DNA from 3 places in the Pseudomonas sp. FP453 genome. Region 3 is predicted to be linked to each of the others. Evidence: riboswitches for the same ligand, from Rfam matches in the RefSeq annotation. Region 3 holds a riboswitch; each other region holds the start of a gene.
The links. Region 3 has a riboswitch for cobalamin ahead of PSH87_RS12115 (CbtB-domain containing protein). Riboswitches for the same ligand answer to the same signal wherever they lie in the genome.
Positions count from the first base shown of each region.

Region 1: it holds a riboswitch for cobalamin, as region 3 does, so the genes downstream of both, PSH87_RS18855 (ABC transporter substrate-binding protein) here and PSH87_RS12115 (CbtB-domain containing protein) in region 3, are expected to answer to the same signal.
Region 2: it holds a riboswitch for cobalamin, as region 3 does, so the genes downstream of both, cobO (cob(I)yrinic acid a,c-diamide adenosyltransferase) here and PSH87_RS12115 (CbtB-domain containing protein) in region 3, are expected to answer to the same signal.

Region 1 is NZ_CP117435.1:4,166,851-4,172,143, forward strand. It holds gene PSH87_RS18845 (LysR family transcriptional regulator) at 1-155, opposite strand, end outside; gene PSH87_RS18850 (aldehyde dehydrogenase family protein) at 259-1,641, shown strand; cobalamin riboswitch at 1,922-2,116, shown strand; gene PSH87_RS18855 (ABC transporter substrate-binding protein) at 2,233-3,243, shown strand; gene PSH87_RS18860 (iron ABC transporter permease) at 3,240-4,244, shown strand; gene PSH87_RS18865 (ABC transporter ATP-binding protein) at 4,241-5,005, shown strand; gene PSH87_RS18870 (GNAT family N-acetyltransferase) at 5,146-5,293, opposite strand, start outside.
Region 2 is NZ_CP117435.1:4,438,327-4,443,619, reverse strand. It holds gene PSH87_RS20110 (sorbosone dehydrogenase family protein) at 1-1,098, opposite strand, end outside; cobalamin riboswitch at 1,198-1,434, shown strand; gene cobO (cob(I)yrinic acid a,c-diamide adenosyltransferase) at 1,513-2,124, shown strand; gene PSH87_RS20100 (cobyrinate a,c-diamide synthase) at 2,121-3,557, shown strand; gene bluB (5,6-dimethylbenzimidazole synthase) at 3,554-4,204, shown strand; partial or broken gene cbiB (adenosylcobinamide-phosphate synthase CbiB) at 4,201-5,110, shown strand; gene cobD (threonine-phosphate decarboxylase CobD) at 5,103-5,293, shown strand, end outside.
Region 3 is NZ_CP117435.1:2,693,508-2,698,800, forward strand. It holds gene nfuA (Fe-S biogenesis protein NfuA) at 1-500, shown strand, start outside; gene cobM (precorrin-4 C(11)-methyltransferase) at 721-1,467, opposite strand; gene PSH87_RS12105 (cobalamin biosynthesis protein) at 1,538-1,930, opposite strand; gene PSH87_RS12110 (CbtA family protein) at 1,927-2,631, opposite strand; gene PSH87_RS12115 (CbtB-domain containing protein) at 2,643-2,831, opposite strand; cobalamin riboswitch at 2,928-3,131, opposite strand; cobalamin riboswitch at 3,658-3,858, shown strand; gene cobW (cobalamin biosynthesis protein CobW) at 3,951-5,012, shown strand; gene cobN (cobaltochelatase subunit CobN) at 5,016-5,293, shown strand, end outside.

The sequences.
Region 1 (5,293 bases), 1.5 Mb from region 3:
TTCTCGCGGATAAACAACTCCACGCCCAGGTCCTGCTCCAGTTGCTTGATACGGGTGGTCAGGTTCGACGGCACCCGATGAATCAACTGCGCGGCGGCGCTGATGCTGCCTTGCTCGGCAACGGCCTTGAAGATTTCCAGCTGCACCAGGTCCAAGTCATTCTCCAATCGTGAACGTATTGCTTAATATTATTCAGTTTCCAGAAAAGAGCCAGCCCCGTAGGCTGAACCCCACTTACTCATTCAGCAGGACGGTGCCATGAACGCGACCACCCACGCCCTCTCGATCAACCCGGCCAACGGCGAAACCGTCGGCAGCTACCCATACGAAAGCGAGTCGCAGCTGGACGCCGCCCTCGACCGTTCCACCACCGCCTTCCGCACCTGGCGCCGCCAGCCGGTCAGCCAGCGCGCCGAGCTGTTGCTGGCCCTGGCCGCCGCCCTGCGCGAGCAAGCCGAAGACATGGCGCAGATGATCACCCTGGAAATGGGCAAGCCCATCGCCCAGGCCCGTGCCGAAATCGAAAAATGCGCCCAGCTCAGCGAGTGGTACGCCGCCCAAGGCCCGGCCATGCTCGCGCCGGAGCCGACCCTGGTGGACAACGGCAGCGCCCAGATCGAATACCGCCCGCTGGGCCCGATCCTCGCCGTGATGCCGTGGAACTTCCCGGTCTGGCAAGTGCTGCGCGGCGCCGTGCCGACCATGCTCGCCGGCAACACCTACGTGCTCAAGCACGCACCCAACGTGATGGGCAGCGCCTACCTGATCCTGCAAGCCTTCAAAAAGGCCGGCTTCGCTGACGGTTTGTTCGAAGTGCTCAACGTGACTCCGGACGGTGTGTCCAAAGCCATCGCCGACCCACGCATCGCTGCCGTCACCCTCACCGGCAGCGTGCGCGCCGGTATCGCCATCGGCTCCCAGGCCGGTGCCGCGCTGAAAAAATGCGTGCTGGAACTGGGCGGCTCCGACCCGTTCATCGTGCTCAACGACGCCGACCTCGACGCCGCCGTACAAGCTGCGTTGATCGGCCGCTTCCAGAACAGCGGCCAAGTCTGCGCTGCCGCCAAGCGCCTGATCATCGAAGCCGGCGTGGCAGAAGCCTTCACCGCCAAGTTCCTCGAAGCCAGCCGCGCGCTGGTGATGGGCGACCCGACAGACGCCAGCACCTACATCGGCCCGATGGCCCGCTTCGACCTGCGCGACGAGCTGCACGGCCAGGTCCAGGCCACCCTGGAAGAAGGCGCGACCCTGCTGCTGGGCGGCCATAAGGTCCCAGGCGCAGGCAACTACTATGAGCCCACCGTACTGGCCAACGTCACCGACCAGATGACCTCGTTCAAACAGGAACTGTTCGGCCCCGTCGCCTCGATCATCACCGCCCGCGACGCTGACCACGCCGTTGCACTGGCGAATGACAGCGAGTTTGGCCTCACCGCGAGCATCTTCACCACCGATGCGGCGAAAGCCCGCGATATCGCCAACCGCCTGGAAACCGGTGGGATCTTCGTCAACTCGTTCAGCATCTCTGACCCTCGGGTCGCGTTTGGCGGGATCAAGAAGAGTGGCTTTGGCCGGGAGCTGTCGCACTTCGGCGTGCGCGAGTTCTGCAATGCGCAGACTGTGTGGCTGGATCGTAAATAAACCAGGCAACCAGTGCCGCCGCCTTCGCAGCCTCGCTGGCGCTCGACAGCTCCCACAGGGATTGGCTGTGTCCGTGAGACCTGGGTCCGAACACTGTCAGCCCTACCAACACAGTCCAACTGTGGGAGCTGGCTTGCCTGCGATAGCGGTCTGTCAGTTAAAGAGATGCAAGCTGACCCGCCGCCATCGCAGGCAAGCCAGCTCCCACACAAGCCAGTTCCCTCAGAGATCGCATTTGTTCTGCGATTTCCCCGTTGCAACTCCCCCTTCGCACCACGATCGACTACCATGGCGCGCCGGTTCCCGAAGGGGACTAACAGGGAATCCCCAGCGCGCCCCATCGCGCCAATCGGAACTGCCCCCGCAACTGTAGGTGCCGAGCCTGCTCCCCACTGCCACTGGACGCTGTCCGGGAAGGCCGGAGCGAGGCGACGACGCACCAGTCAGGAGACCTGCCGGCCCAGCGTTATCACCAACCGGCGGGGTGTCCGGGAAGGACATCCTTGCGCGGCCCCGGCGGCCGTGTTCGTGGGTGTATTTCCACTACCGTACCTCCCCAGTCCACTGTACGGTCCCAACGGAGATTGCCCCATGCTGCCACGCGTTACCGCCCTGCTCACCGGCCTGGGTTTCTGTGCCCTGGCCCACGCCGCGCCGACCCACTACCCGCTGTCGCTGGAAAACTGCGGCAGCAGCCTCAGCTTCCAACAAGCCCCCGCACGCAGCGTGACCATCGGCCAGGCCGCCACCGAGATGCTCTACGCCCTGGGCGTGGGCGAGAAAGTGGTCGGCACGTCGCTGTGGTTCAACAACGTACTGCCGCAGTTCAAGACCCTGAACAACGGCATCGAGCGCCTGGCCAATAACGAGCCGAGCTTCGAAGCGGTGATCGCCAAGCGCCCGCAACTGGTGGCCGCCGAACTGGAGTGGGTGGTCGGCGCGCAGGGCGTGGTGGGCACCCGCGAGCAGTTTCACGAACTGAAAATCCCCACCTACCTGCTGCCCTCCGACTGCGAAGGCAAGGACAACCTGGTGGGCGCCGACGGCACGCGGCTGGAGCCGTTTCGCATCGACACCATCTATAAAAGCATCAGCCAACTGGCGGCGATTTTTGACGTCCAGGATCGCGGCCAACAGCTGAACGACGAACTCAAGGCACGCCTGGCCAAGTCCGTCGCCACCGTGCAGAGCAAGGGCCTCAAGCAGGCCAGCGCGCTGGTGTGGTTCTCCAGCGCCGAGATGGCCAGCGATCCCTACGTGGCCGGCCACAAGGGCATCCCCGAATTCATGCTGCAAACCCTCGGTTTGCATAACGTGGTGCAGTCCGATGAAGAATGGCCCGCCGTCGGCTGGGAAACCATCGCCAAGGCCAACCCGACCTTCCTCGTCATCGCCCGCATGGACCGTCGCCGCTACCCCGCCGACGACCACGAGAAGAAACTCGCCTTCCTGCGCAGCGACCCGGTCACGCGCAATATGGACGCAGTGAAAAACAACCGCATCATCATCCTCGACGCCCTGGCGTTGCAGGCCAGCATCCGCATGTTCGATGGCCTGGAACAACTGGCCACGGCCATCGACGGCTACGACCTGCCGCAATGATCCGTCCCCTGATCGCCCTGGCCCTGCTGTTGCTCGCCGTACTCGCCGGCGTGGCCATCGGCGAAACCGCCATCTCGCCGCAGGTCGTGCTCCAGGTGCTGGCCAATAAACTGTGGGGCGCCGGCTACGTGCTGGACCCCATCGACGAAGGCGTGGTCTGGAACTACCGCCTGACCCGCGCCCTGGTTGCCGCCGCGTGCGGCGCCGGGCTGGCGACCTGCGGGGTGATCTTGCAGTCGCTGCTGCGCAACCCATTGGCCGACCCCTACCTGCTGGGCATCAGTGCCGGTGCCTCGACCGGGGCGGTATTGGTGGCGTTGATTGGCGTGGGCGGTGGTTTGATCTCGTTGTCGGCCGGCGCGTTTGTCGGCGCGATGGCCGCGTTCGCCCTGGTGATTTTGCTCGCGCGGGCCAGCGGCTCGTCCAGCGGCACCGGGCAGATCATCCTCGCCGGCATTGCCGGTTCGCAGCTGTTCAATGCGCTGACCGCGTTCCTCATCACCAAATCCGCCAGCTCCGAACAGGCGCGCGGCATCATGTTCTGGTTGCTGGGCAACCTCAGCGGCGTGCGCTGGCCGTCGGTATGGCTGGCGGTGCCGGTGGCGCTCGTGGGTTTGGCGGTGTGCCTGTGGCATCGCCGCGCGCTGGATGCGTTCACCTTTGGCAGCGATTCGGCGGCGTCCCTCGGCATCCCGGTGCGGCGCGTGCAGTTTGTGCTGGTGGGCTGCGCGGCGCTGGTGACGGCGGTGATGGTGTCGATTGTCGGCTCCATCGGTTTTGTCGGGCTGGTGATTCCCCACGCGGTGCGCCTGTTGCTGGGCACCGGGCATTCGCGCTTGCTGCCGGCCAGCGCGCTGGGCGGTGCGTTGTTCTTGATTGCGGCGGATGTGCTGTCGCGCACCTTGATCAAGGGCCAGGTGATTCCGGTCGGCGTGGTCACCGCGCTGGTCGGCGCACCGGTGTTTGCGCTGATCTTGATTGGGCGGAGGAACGCACGATGAGCATGCTCAGTTGCCGCGGCCTGGGCTTCAAGGTGCGTGACGCCGAGTTGCTGCGCGATATTCATCTGGACGTGGCGCAGGGAGAAACCCTCGGCATCGTCGGGCCGAACGGCTCCGGTAAATCCACCTTGCTCAAGCTGCTGGCCGGGTTGCGCACGCCTGCATACGGCGAAGTGCGCCTGGGCGGCCAACGCCTGGGTGAGCTGTCCCGCCGCGCCATCGCGCAGCAACTGGCGGTGGTCGAACAACAAGCCGACACCGACGACGCCATCCGCGTGTTCGACGCCGTGGCCCTGGGCCGCACGCCGTGGCTGTCGGCGCTGAGCCCGTGGTCCGCTGACGACGACAGCATCGTGCGCCAGGCCCTGCACGACGTGGACGCCACCCACCTGAGCCATCGCGCGTGGCGCAGCCTCTCCGGCGGCGAACGCCAGCGCGTACACATCGCCCGCGCCCTGGCGCAGCGGCCGCAGATTCTGTTGCTGGATGAGCCGACCAACCACCTGGATATCCAGCACCAGTTGGCGATCTTGAAAGGTGTGCAGGCGCTGCCGGTGACGACGCTGATTGCGCTGCATGACCTGAACCAGGCGCTGACCTGTGACCGCTTGGCGGTGCTGGATCGCGGGCGGTTGGTGGCGCTGGGCAAGCCGCTGGACGTGCTGACGCCGCAGCGGTTGCAGGACACGTTTGGGGTGCAGGCGCATTACCTGACGGACCCGTTTGATGGGGCGCAGATCTTGCGATTACGCTCGAACTAAAGGCTTGAACACGGCCACCCAGACACCATAATTCAACTGTGGGAGCTGGCTTGCCTGCGATAGCGGTCTATCAGTTAAAGAGATGCAAGCTGACCCGCCGCCATCGCAGGCAAGCCAGCTCCCACATGATCATTCCCACATTAGATCTGGGGTGTTCGCTGCATATGCGTTGTCTGCCACACCGGGTCCACGTCGATATCAACCACTTCAAACCCCTGCCGAAGCCAAAAATCAATCGCCCCCGGCAAAAACGGATGGGTATGCAGGTACATCACCTCCACCCCCTCC
Region 2 (5,293 bases), 1.7 Mb from region 3:
CGAGCCATGCTGGCCGATGAAAGCGCCATCAGTGAACGGCGCTGGCAGTTTGCTGCCCTCGGCAAACGTCAGGCCCAGCGAGGCGGTGTGTGGGCCCACGGCGTAGTCCGGCGCAATCGCCTTGGCCACCAGGTCGAGGTTTTGCGGGTTGACCCGCACATCCACATGCTGCCCGTAGTAGCTGAATGGCCAGCCATAGAAGGCGCCATCCTGCACCGAGGTGATGTAGTCCGGCACCAGGTCGCTGCCGATCTCATCGCGTTCGTTCACCGCCGTCCACAGCTTGCCGCTTTGCGGTTCCCAGGCCATGCCGTTGGGGTTGCGCAGGCCCGAGGCGAAGATGCGGTGCTGGCCGCTGGCGCGGTCCACTTCCCAGATCGCCGCCCGGCCTTCTTCTGCCTGCAGGCCGTTTTCACCGACGTTGCTGTTGGAGCCAACGCTCACATACAGCTTGCTGCCGTCCTTGCTCGCCACCACGTTTTTGGTCCAGTGGTGGTTGATGCTGCCGCCGGGGAGGTCGACGACCTTGGTCCCGGCGTCCTTGATCGTGGTTTCACCCGGCTGGTAGGGGAAGCGCAGCAGCTTGTCCGAGTCGGCTACATACAGGTCATTGCCCACCAGGGCCATGCCGAACGGCGAATTGAGATTGGCCAGAAACACCGTGCGGGTCTCGGCGATGCCATCGTGGTCGGCGTCGCGCAGCAGCGTGATGCGGTTCGGGCTAGGCACGCCAGCACCGGCTCGGCCCATGACCTTTTCCATCACCCAGCCGCGAATGCCCTTTGAATCATCGGGTTTGGGCGGCGCATTGGTTTCTGCCACCAGCACGTCGCCATTGGGTAGCACATACAGCCAGCGCGGGTGGTCCAGTCCTTCGGCAAACGCCGCCACCTGAGTCCCGGCAGCCGCGGTGGGTTTCGCGCCCTCAGGCCAGCCGATGGCCGGCGCGATGTTGACCGTGGGGATCAGGGTCTTGTTCGGCTCCGGGAGCTTGGGGGAAGGCCCGGTGCCGTCAGACACTTGCAGGGTCGAACTTTCACCGCAGGCGACGAGGGCGCCTGCGCACATGATCAGTAGGGCAAGTCGGGTCTTGTGCATGTTTTTCTCCTGGATACCTGTAAGGGTAGAGGCGCGCGGCGGTCCGATGGTTCAAGTGCGCAGCCGGCTTTAATTGACGCTCCACCCCCAACCCTCTACCCTTCGCGACTTGTTCCAGGTGCTCTGTGACCCATGGGTCGACGGAGTGAAACAGGGAAGCCGGTGAGCGAGCGCACTTGTCCACAGTGTTGCCGCAATTCCGGCGCTGCCCCCGCAACGGTAAATGAGTCAAGACCCTGCTTTTGCCACTGTATCGCCCCGCGATATGGGAAGGCGCAGTGTCGGCAAGCGCGCCACTCATGAGCCCGGAGACCGGCCTGCAACATCCAACAGCATCACGGTGGGCGATGCTTGGCTGTCTGTTTTTTCTTTTTCCTGCCCGCCGTTTTTGTCCAGCCCCAACGGAGAGCTGCCATGACCGATTCCCCCGACCGCGACGAACGCCACCTGGCGCGCATGCTGCGCAAAAAAGCCGTGATCGACGAGCGCATCGCCAATTCCCCCAACGAGTGCGGCCTGCTGCTGGTGCTGACCGGCAACGGCAAAGGCAAAAGCAGTTCCGCGTTCGGCATGCTCGCCCGCGCCATGGGCCACGGTATGCAGTGCGGTGTGGTGCAGTTCATCAAGGGGCGTAACAGCACCGGCGAAGAGCTGTTCTTCCGCCGTTTCCCCGAGCAAGTGCGCTTCCACGTCATGGGCGAAGGCTTCACCTGGGAAACCCAGGACCGCCAGCGCGACATCGCCGCCGCCGAAGCCGCGTGGGAAGTTTCCCGCGAACTGCTGCAAGACCCGTCCATTGGCCTTGTCGTCCTCGATGAACTGAATATTGCCCTCAAGCACGGCTACCTCGACCTCGACCAAGTGCTCAGCGACCTGCAAGCGCGCCCGCCGATGCAGCACGTGGTGGTCACCGGCCGTGGCGCCAAGCCTGAGCTGATTGAAATGGGCGACACCGTCACCGAAATGGGCATGCTCAAGCACGCGTTCCAGGCCGGTATCAAGGCACAGAAGGGCGTCGAACTTTGAATCAGCCCCGTCATTGCCCGGCCGTATTGATCGCCGCACCGGCGTCCGGCCAGGGCAAAACCACCGTCACCGCTGCGCTCGCCCGTTTGCACCGCAACCTGGGGCGCAAGGTGCGCGTGTTCAAATGCGGGCCGGACTTTCTCGACCCGATGATCCACGAGCGCGCCAGCGGTGCGCCGGTGTATCAGTTGGACATGTGGATGGTGGGCGAGCAGGAAAGTCGCCGCCTGTTGTGGGAAGCTGCTGGCGAGGCCGACCTGATCCTCATCGAAGGCGTCATGGGCCTGTTCGACGGCACTCCGTCCAGCGCTGACCTGGCCCGCCACTTCGGCGTGCCGGTACTCGGCGTGATCGACGGCACCGCCATGGCCCAGACGTTTGGCGCATTGGCCCTGGGCCTGGCGCGTTATCAGCCGGACCTGCCGTTCGCCGGCGTGCTGGCCAACCGCGTCGGCACCCTGCGCCATGCGCAACTGCTCGAAGGCAGCCTCACCGAAGGCCTGCGCTGGTACGGCGCCTTGTCCCGCGAGACCGGCATCGAATTGCCAAGCCGTCACCTGGGCCTGGTGCAAGCCAGCGAACTGAATGACCTCGACGTACGCCTCGACGCCGCCGCCCAAGCCTTGGGCAGCAGCTGCGAAGTCGCCTTGCCGCCGCCAGTGACCTTCGCTGCGCCGGAAGTGATCGCCGCCGAGCCGCTGCTCGACGGTGTGCGCATCGCCGTGGCCCGCGACGAAGCCTTCGCCTTTACCTACGGCGCCAGCCTCGACCTGTTGCGGGCGATGGGCGCCGAGTTGCACTTCTTCTCGCCGATCCATGATCGTGAATTGCCTGACGTAGACAGTCTCTATCTGCCGGGCGGCTACCCGGAATTGCATCACCAGGCGTTGTCGGAAAACACCGCGATGCTCGACGCAATCCGCGCCCACCACGCCGCCGGCAAACCGTTGCTCGCCGAGTGCGGCGGCATGTTGTACCTGCTGGACTCGCTGACTGATGTGGATGGCAATCGCGCTGAACTGCTCGGTCTGCTGCAGGGTGATGCGGTGATGCAGAAGAAATTGGCCGCCCTGGCCCTGCAAAATGTCGAGTTGCCGGAAGGTGTACTGCGTGGGCATACCTATCACCACTCCCTGACCAGCACCGACTGCACGCCGATTGCCCGTGGCGTGAGCCCCAATGGCGGGCGGGGTGCCGAGGCGGTTTACCGACAGGGGCGGATGACGGCTTCCTACGTGCACTTTTACTTTCCGTCGAATCCGGCGGCGGTGGCTGCATTGTTTGCGCCAGACCGGGAGGGCGCCATCGCAGGCAAGCCAGCTCCCACATCGACCGCGTCCGCCGATCCAAATAAGGGAGGCAAGCCAGCCCCCACCTCGACAGTGTTCGCAGATCCAAATGTGGGAGCGGGCTTGCCCGCGATAGGGCCATGACCGACAACGCCTTCCCCCAAGCCGACCGCGACGCCGTCTACCGCGCCATCGCCGAACGCCGCGACATGCGCCACTTCACCGGCGGCACGGTGGCCCCCGAACTGCTGCACCGCCTGCTCCAGGCCGCCCACCAGGCGCCCAGTGTCGGCCTGATGCAACCCTGGCGCTTCATCCGCATCAGCGACCGCCACCTGCGTGGGCAAATTCAGCAACTGGTGGAAGAAGAACGCATCCGCACCGCCGAAGCGTTGGGCGAACGCTCCGACGACTTCATGAAGCTCAAGGTCGAAGGCATCCACGATTGCGCCGAAGTCCTGGTGGCAGCCTTGATGGATGACCGCGAACGCCACATCTTCGGCCGCCGCACCTTGCCGGAAATGGACATGGCCTCGCTGTCCTGCGCGATCCAGAACCTGTGGCTGGCCGCCCGCGTCGAAGGGCTGGGCATGGGCTGGGTCTCGCTGTTCGAGCCCCAGGCCCTGGCCGATCTGCTGGGCCTGCCCTCCGGCGCCAAACCCCTGGCCGTGCTGTGCCTGGGCCCGGTGGCCGAGTTCTATCCGGCACCGATGTTGCAACTCGAAGGCTGGACCGAACCACGGCCGCTGAGTGACATGTTGTATGAAAATGTGTGGGGAGTGAGTCAATGAGTGTGGCCTTGCTGTGTGTCGCCGCCGTCGCGCTGGATGCGCTGCTGGGCGAGCCCAAGCGCTGGCATCCGCTGGTGGCGTTCGGCAATTTCGCCGGGCGCATCGAGCAACGTTTCAACACCGGTGGCCGTGGCTGGCGCAGCCATGGCGTGACCGCGTGGTTTATCGCCGTGGTGCCGCTGACCGTGCTGGCCACCGCGTTGTCGTGGGCGCCGTATATCGGCTGGGTCCTGGAGATCCTCGCGCTGTACTGCGCCCTTGGCATGCGCAGCCTGGGCGAACACGTGATCCCGGTGGCCCAGGCCCTGCGCAGCGACGACCTGGACGAAGCGCGCCAACGCGTGAGTTACCTGGTGAGCCGGCAGACCAGCGAGCTGGACCGAACCGAAGTGGCCCGCGCCGGCCACCGAATCGGTGCTGGAGAACGGCAGCGATGCGGTGTTCGCCGCACTGTTCTGGTTTGTGGTGGCCGGCGTGCCGGGCGTGGTGCTTTATCGCCTGAGCAACACCCTGGATGCCATGTGGGGCTATCGCAACGAACGCTTCGAGCGTTTCGGCTGGGCCGCGGCCAAGATCGACGACGTGCTCAACTATATTCCTGCGCGCCTGGTGGCACTGACCTACGCGCTGCTGGGCAAAACCCGCCTGGCGCTGCAGTGCTGGCGCACCCAGGGCCCGACCTGGGACAGCCCCAACGCTGGCCCGGTGATGGCGGCGGGGGCGGGCGCCCTGGGTGTCGAACTGGGCGGTGCCGCGATCTATCACGGCGAAGTCCACCAGCGTCCGCAGCTTGGCGAAGGCCCGGCAGCGGATGCGGATTCCATCGACCGCGGCTGGCAGCTGGTGCAGCGCGGCGTCTGGTTGTGGCTGCTGATTCTCTGCGCGGGGGCGCAATTCTATGCTTGAACACGGTGGCCGGCTGCGCAAGGCGGCGATTCAGTACGGGATTGCCGAGGCCGACTGGCTCGATCTGTCCAGCGGCCTTGCGCCGTGGCCCTGGCCGATCCCGGAGATTCCGCTGCGCGCCTGGGCGCGCTTGCCCGAGACCGACGACGGCCTGGAACGCGCCGCCAGCGAGTACTACGGCGC
Region 3 (5,293 bases):
GCGTCTTTATCACCCAGCCTGGCACCCAGTACGCCGAGACGTGCATTGCCTACTGCAAGCCGGGGGAAGAGAAACCTGAAGACACCGCGCTGGGGCTGAAAAGCTTCACCGCCTACATCGACGCCTTCAGCGAAGCCTTCCTGGATGACGCTGTGGTTGACTACGCCACCGATCGCATGGGCGGCCAGTTGACCATCAAGGCGCCCAACGCCAAGGTGCCAAACGTCAACGCCGACAGCCCGGTGAACGAGCGCATCAACTACTACCTGCAAACCGAGATCAACCCAGGTTTGGCCAGCCACGGCGGCCAGGTCAGCCTGATCGACGTCGTGGACGACGGCATTGCCGTGCTCAAGTTCGGCGGCGGCTGCCAGGGCTGCGGCCAGGCGGACGTGACCCTGCGCGAAGGCATCGAGCGCACCCTGCTGGAGCGTATTCCGGAGCTCAAGGGTGTGCGTGACGTGACCGACCACACGCAGAAAGAAAACGCCTACTACTGAGTAAGGCGTTCACTGCGAAGAAAAAACGGCGCCCCGTGAGCGCCGTTTTTTTATGTTTATTTTTCAATGTCTTGCGCTATCTACCTAACGAAGAAGATCAACTGTGGGAGCTGGCTTGCCTGCGATAGCGGTGCATCAGCAGACACATGTACTGCCTGGCACACCGCCATCGCGGGCAAGCCCGGCTCCCACAGGGTTTTGCATTGATCTCTGGATAGGCTCAGGGGCGGTAAAGGTGCGCGTGGCCTGCCCGGTACAGCGACGATTCACTGAAGCTGTCACTGGCCAACACCCTGCCCACCACGATCAACGCCGTGCGCCGAAACCCCTTGGCCGCTACCTTCTCGGCAATATCGCTCAACGTGCCAACCGCCCAATCCTGATCCGGCCACGTCGCCCGATGCACCACGGCAATCGGGCAATCGGCGCCATAGTGCGGCAGCAGTTCGGCAACGATTTTTTCCAGATGGTTGACCCCGAGGTGAATCGCCATGGTCGTGCCGTGGCGGGCCAGGCTGGCAAAATCCTCACCGGCCGGCATGCTGGTTTTGTCGGCATAGCGGGTCAGGATCACGCTCTGGGCGATATCCGGCAGGGTCAGTTCTGCCTCCAGCAGCGCCGCGCAGGCGGCAACGGCCGTTACGCCGGGGATGATCTGAAAGGGGATGCCCAACTCGCGCAAATGACGGATCTGCTCGCCAATCGCCCCGTACAGGCTCGGATCGCCGGAGTGCACGCGTGCCACATCCTGGCCGTTTGCATGGGCCGCCTTGATCAAATCGATGATCTGTTCCAGGTGCAGTTCGGCGCTGTTGACCAGGGTTTCCGCCTGATGGCCTGCCAGTACCGCCGCAGGTACCAGCGAGCCCGCATAGATGATCACCGGGCAACTGCGGATCAGCCGCTGGCCTTTGACGGTGATCAATTCCGGGTCGCCGGGGCCTGCGCCGATGAAGTAGACGGTCATGGGAGATTCCTGTTGAAAAGCGGGCGAGCATGAAGATTGCTCATGATCGAGAAGGGCAATTATCGGGTTTTTAGTCAGCGCACGCCAAGGCAAAGGTCGCCTGGGTGGTTTTTTGGCGGGTGATCAGCAGGCGGGCAGGGCTGCCGGCGAGGTGTTCTGCCACGGCCAGCGCGGCGCTTTCGGCAATGCCGTAACAACCGGTATGGGTGAAGGCGACGACGGATTTGTGGCTCAAGCGGTCGGCATATATTGCCAACTGCGGCGCGGTGAAACAGTGCAGGGGTAGCTTCAACGCTGCGGCCAGGGCCAGCAATCCGGGCTCATCGCTTTTGCGGTCGATACTCGCCAACGCGGTGATGCGGTGACGCTCGATACCGCCCTCGGCGAGGGCGGAGTCAAGCAGGCCCAGCAGGGTCTGAACCTCACAACCCCGCTGGCAACCCAGGCCGACTACCAGGGTCATGCCGAGTATTGATCGCTGCGGTTGCGGCGGAACAGCCAGGCGCTGATCAGGCCCAAAGCCAGCCAGAAGGCGACGTTGGTCAGCTGCGAAGCGATCTTGAACTGCGCTTCCAGGGCTTCCGGTGCGAGCATCGAATGCACTTCCGGTTGTGGTGCGCCAATCACATGGGGCACTGCCAGGATCGCTGCGCCTAGTGCCTTGAGCAGCCAGTTGCGCCCGAATACGATCAGCGCGATACCGGCTGCGGTGGACGCGGCGGTACCGATCCACCAGGTCTGGCGCAGCGCGAGATCAGCGGCCGCCGTGCCTGGCAACTCAGGTGGCAGGCCCAGGGTCGGCGCCAGCACGAAGGTTGCATAACCGGCCAGCCCCCACAGCAGCCCCTGGGCCGTGCGGGTCGGTGCACGCAGGGTGTACAGGCCGGCCAGCATCAGCGCAAAGCCGACGGCGACCACCAGGTTGCCACCCGTGGTGGACAGCACGCGCTGCCAGCCGTCTTCCGGCTCCCAGGCTTCGGCGTCATGGGTATGGGCGGCAGCCCCCGCGGCGTGTTCATGCGCCACTTCGGTGGCGGCCGGGGCTTTTTCAAAGGTTTCCGCCTGCAAAATCAGCGGGGCGACCCAGAAGCTTTGCAGCAGGGTCAGCAGCAGGGCGGCCGCAAGGCCGGTGAAACCTGCGGTTTGCGCAATACGCTTGATCATGTCGGCAGGTCTCAGTGGCACGGGAACGCGGCGCTGTGGCGGGTATCGTGGGCGGCGTTATGCACGGCCTCGATATGGGAGAAACCGGCGAAATACACCAGGCACGCGCCGAGGATCGACGCACCGATGGCGGCGGTCAGGCGTTGGCTCAGGGTAGAGGTGCTGCTGGTGGAGTGCGAGGTGCTGCTGATGATCGACATGGCGCGTCCCTTTCAGGTGTCAGGGTGAAGCGAGCGCATGAAAACCCCGCGAGCCAGGCACGCAGGGTTCTGAACAGCGCCCGCCCACCGCGGGTTTGTTATCTGATTTTTTCGGGCCGGTCTCCGGGCTTGCGAGGGGCTCAATGCCTGAAAACGTCGCCTTCCCATGCTGTCTGGCACAGTGGATATGACGTTTCGCTCGCTTACCGTTGCGGGGGCAGCACCGGACTGGTCATATCGCTATGACGCACCGGTTTCCCGTTTCACCCTTTGCAGGGCACCCGAAACAAGATGTGTAGGAGAGCATGGGGGTGGGAGGGGAGTCAATTGGGATGTGGGTTTTGGCTTTGGTGGTGTACATATCCGTTTTTTAGGTAACGGCCACTTGGGGTCCGCCCTTACGGCGGGTCACTTTGGAAAAGCCCCAAAGTAACAACTGTGGGAACTGGCAACTGTGGGAGCTGGCTTGCCTGCGATGCAGACACCTCGGTACATCAGGCACACCCAGTTGATGCCATCGCAGGCAAGCCAGCTCCCACAGGGGAACGCGTACGCTTCATCGATCAGGTCGGCTACTAGGCCGCCTCGCTTTTGCTTTTGATTTTGATCTTAGGCGCCCCCCCAAATCCATGTCGGATTACGGGCACACCGAGCCTAGGCGAGGTGCCGAGTGTTGGGGCAAGAGCCCTTTTGGTTACTTTTGGGGCTCTTTTCCAAAAGTGACCCGCCGTAAGGGCGGAACCCTGAGCCGCCGTTACCGCAGCAACGGATATGTACACAAGCCAAACCAACCCAACCCCATCATTGACCATCCCCCAAGCACTGCGTAGCCTTGCACCCTCGAGGTTCTTCAGCCTAGGCCGAAGCTAAGAAGGGAACGCGGTCCAAGCCGCGGCTGCCCCCGCAACTGTAAAGGGTTCATCTGACTGCCACGCCACTGCCAAACCGGCGGGAAGGCGCAATCAGCGCCGGTCGCAAGACCGGCAAGCCCCAAGCCAGGAGACCTGCCTCGCAACCGATTTTTCAATTCAACCGGGCGGGGTGATCCGGTGACGAAATCCGCTGCTGCGCACCGTCGCAGGGCCTATCGTCCCGTATGCCCGCCCCCAAGGGCATCCGATGAAAACACTGGCCAAACTCCCCGTCACCATCGTTACCGGCTTCCTCGGCTCGGGCAAGACCACCTTGCTGCGCCATATGCTCGACAACGCCCAGGGCCGACGCATCGCCGTGATCGTCAACGAATTCGGCGAGTTGGGCATTGACGGTGAAATCCTCAAGCAGTGCTCCATCGGTTGCACCGAGGAAGAAGCCAACGGCCGCGTGTATGAGCTGGCCAACGGCTGCCTGTGCTGCACCGTGCAGGAAGAGTTCTTCCCGGTGATGCGCGAATTGGTCGCCCGTCGCGGCGACCTCGACCACATCCTCATCGAAACCTCCGGCCTGGCCCTGCCAAAACCGCTGGTACAAGCCTTCCAGTGGCCGGAAATCCGCAGCGCCTGCACGGTTGACGCGGTGATCACCGTGGTCGACAGCCCGGCCGTGGCCGCCGGCACCTTCGCCGCATTCCCGGACCAAGTCGACGCCCAGCGCAAACTCGACCCGAACCTGGACCACGAATCGCCACTGCACGAGCTGTTCGCCGACCAACTGGCCAGCGCCGACCTGGTGATCCTCAACAAATCCGACCTGATCAGCGCCGAAGACCTGGCCCGCGTACGCCTGGAAGTCGCCGAAGAGCTGCCGCCTGCGGTCAAGATCATCGAGGCCAGCAGCGGTCGCCTGCCGCTGGACGTGCTGATCGGCCTTGGCGCCGGCTCCGAGGAGCACATCGACGGTCGCCACAGCCATCACGATCACCACCACGAAGGTGAAGACGATCACGATCACGACGCCTTCGATTCGATCTCCATCGACCTGCCGCAAGCCGACGAAGCCCTGCTGCTCGACGCCCTGACCCAACTGGTGGTGCAACACGGCATCCTGCGCGTCAAAGGTTTCGCCGCGATCCCGAACAAGCCGATGCGCCTGCTGATCCAGGGCGTGGGCACGCGTTTCGACAAGCATTTCGACCGCGCCTGGGCGGCCGACGAAGCACGCATCACCCGTCTGGTGCTGATCGGTCAGGACCTCGACGCGGCGGGCCTCGAAGCGCAATTGCGCGCTGCCCTCAGCGTTTAACCCATGCACCTGCTCAGGACCCAGCCCGGTGGTTTCGTCTCGGACGACAATATTGCCGACCTTGGCCAAACCCCCGCTGAACTGGTGATCCTGTGCAGCGGTGATTCCAGCCTGGCACTGCTGGCCGAAGCGGCCCAGCAGTTGCCCGACGACTACCCGAGCCTGCGTCTGGCCAACCCGATGCAGGTGCAGAACCACGCGTCGGTCGACCTGTACGTCGATGAAGTGCTGCGCCATGCCAAGGTCATCCTGATCTCGTTGCATGGCGGCATCGGCTATTG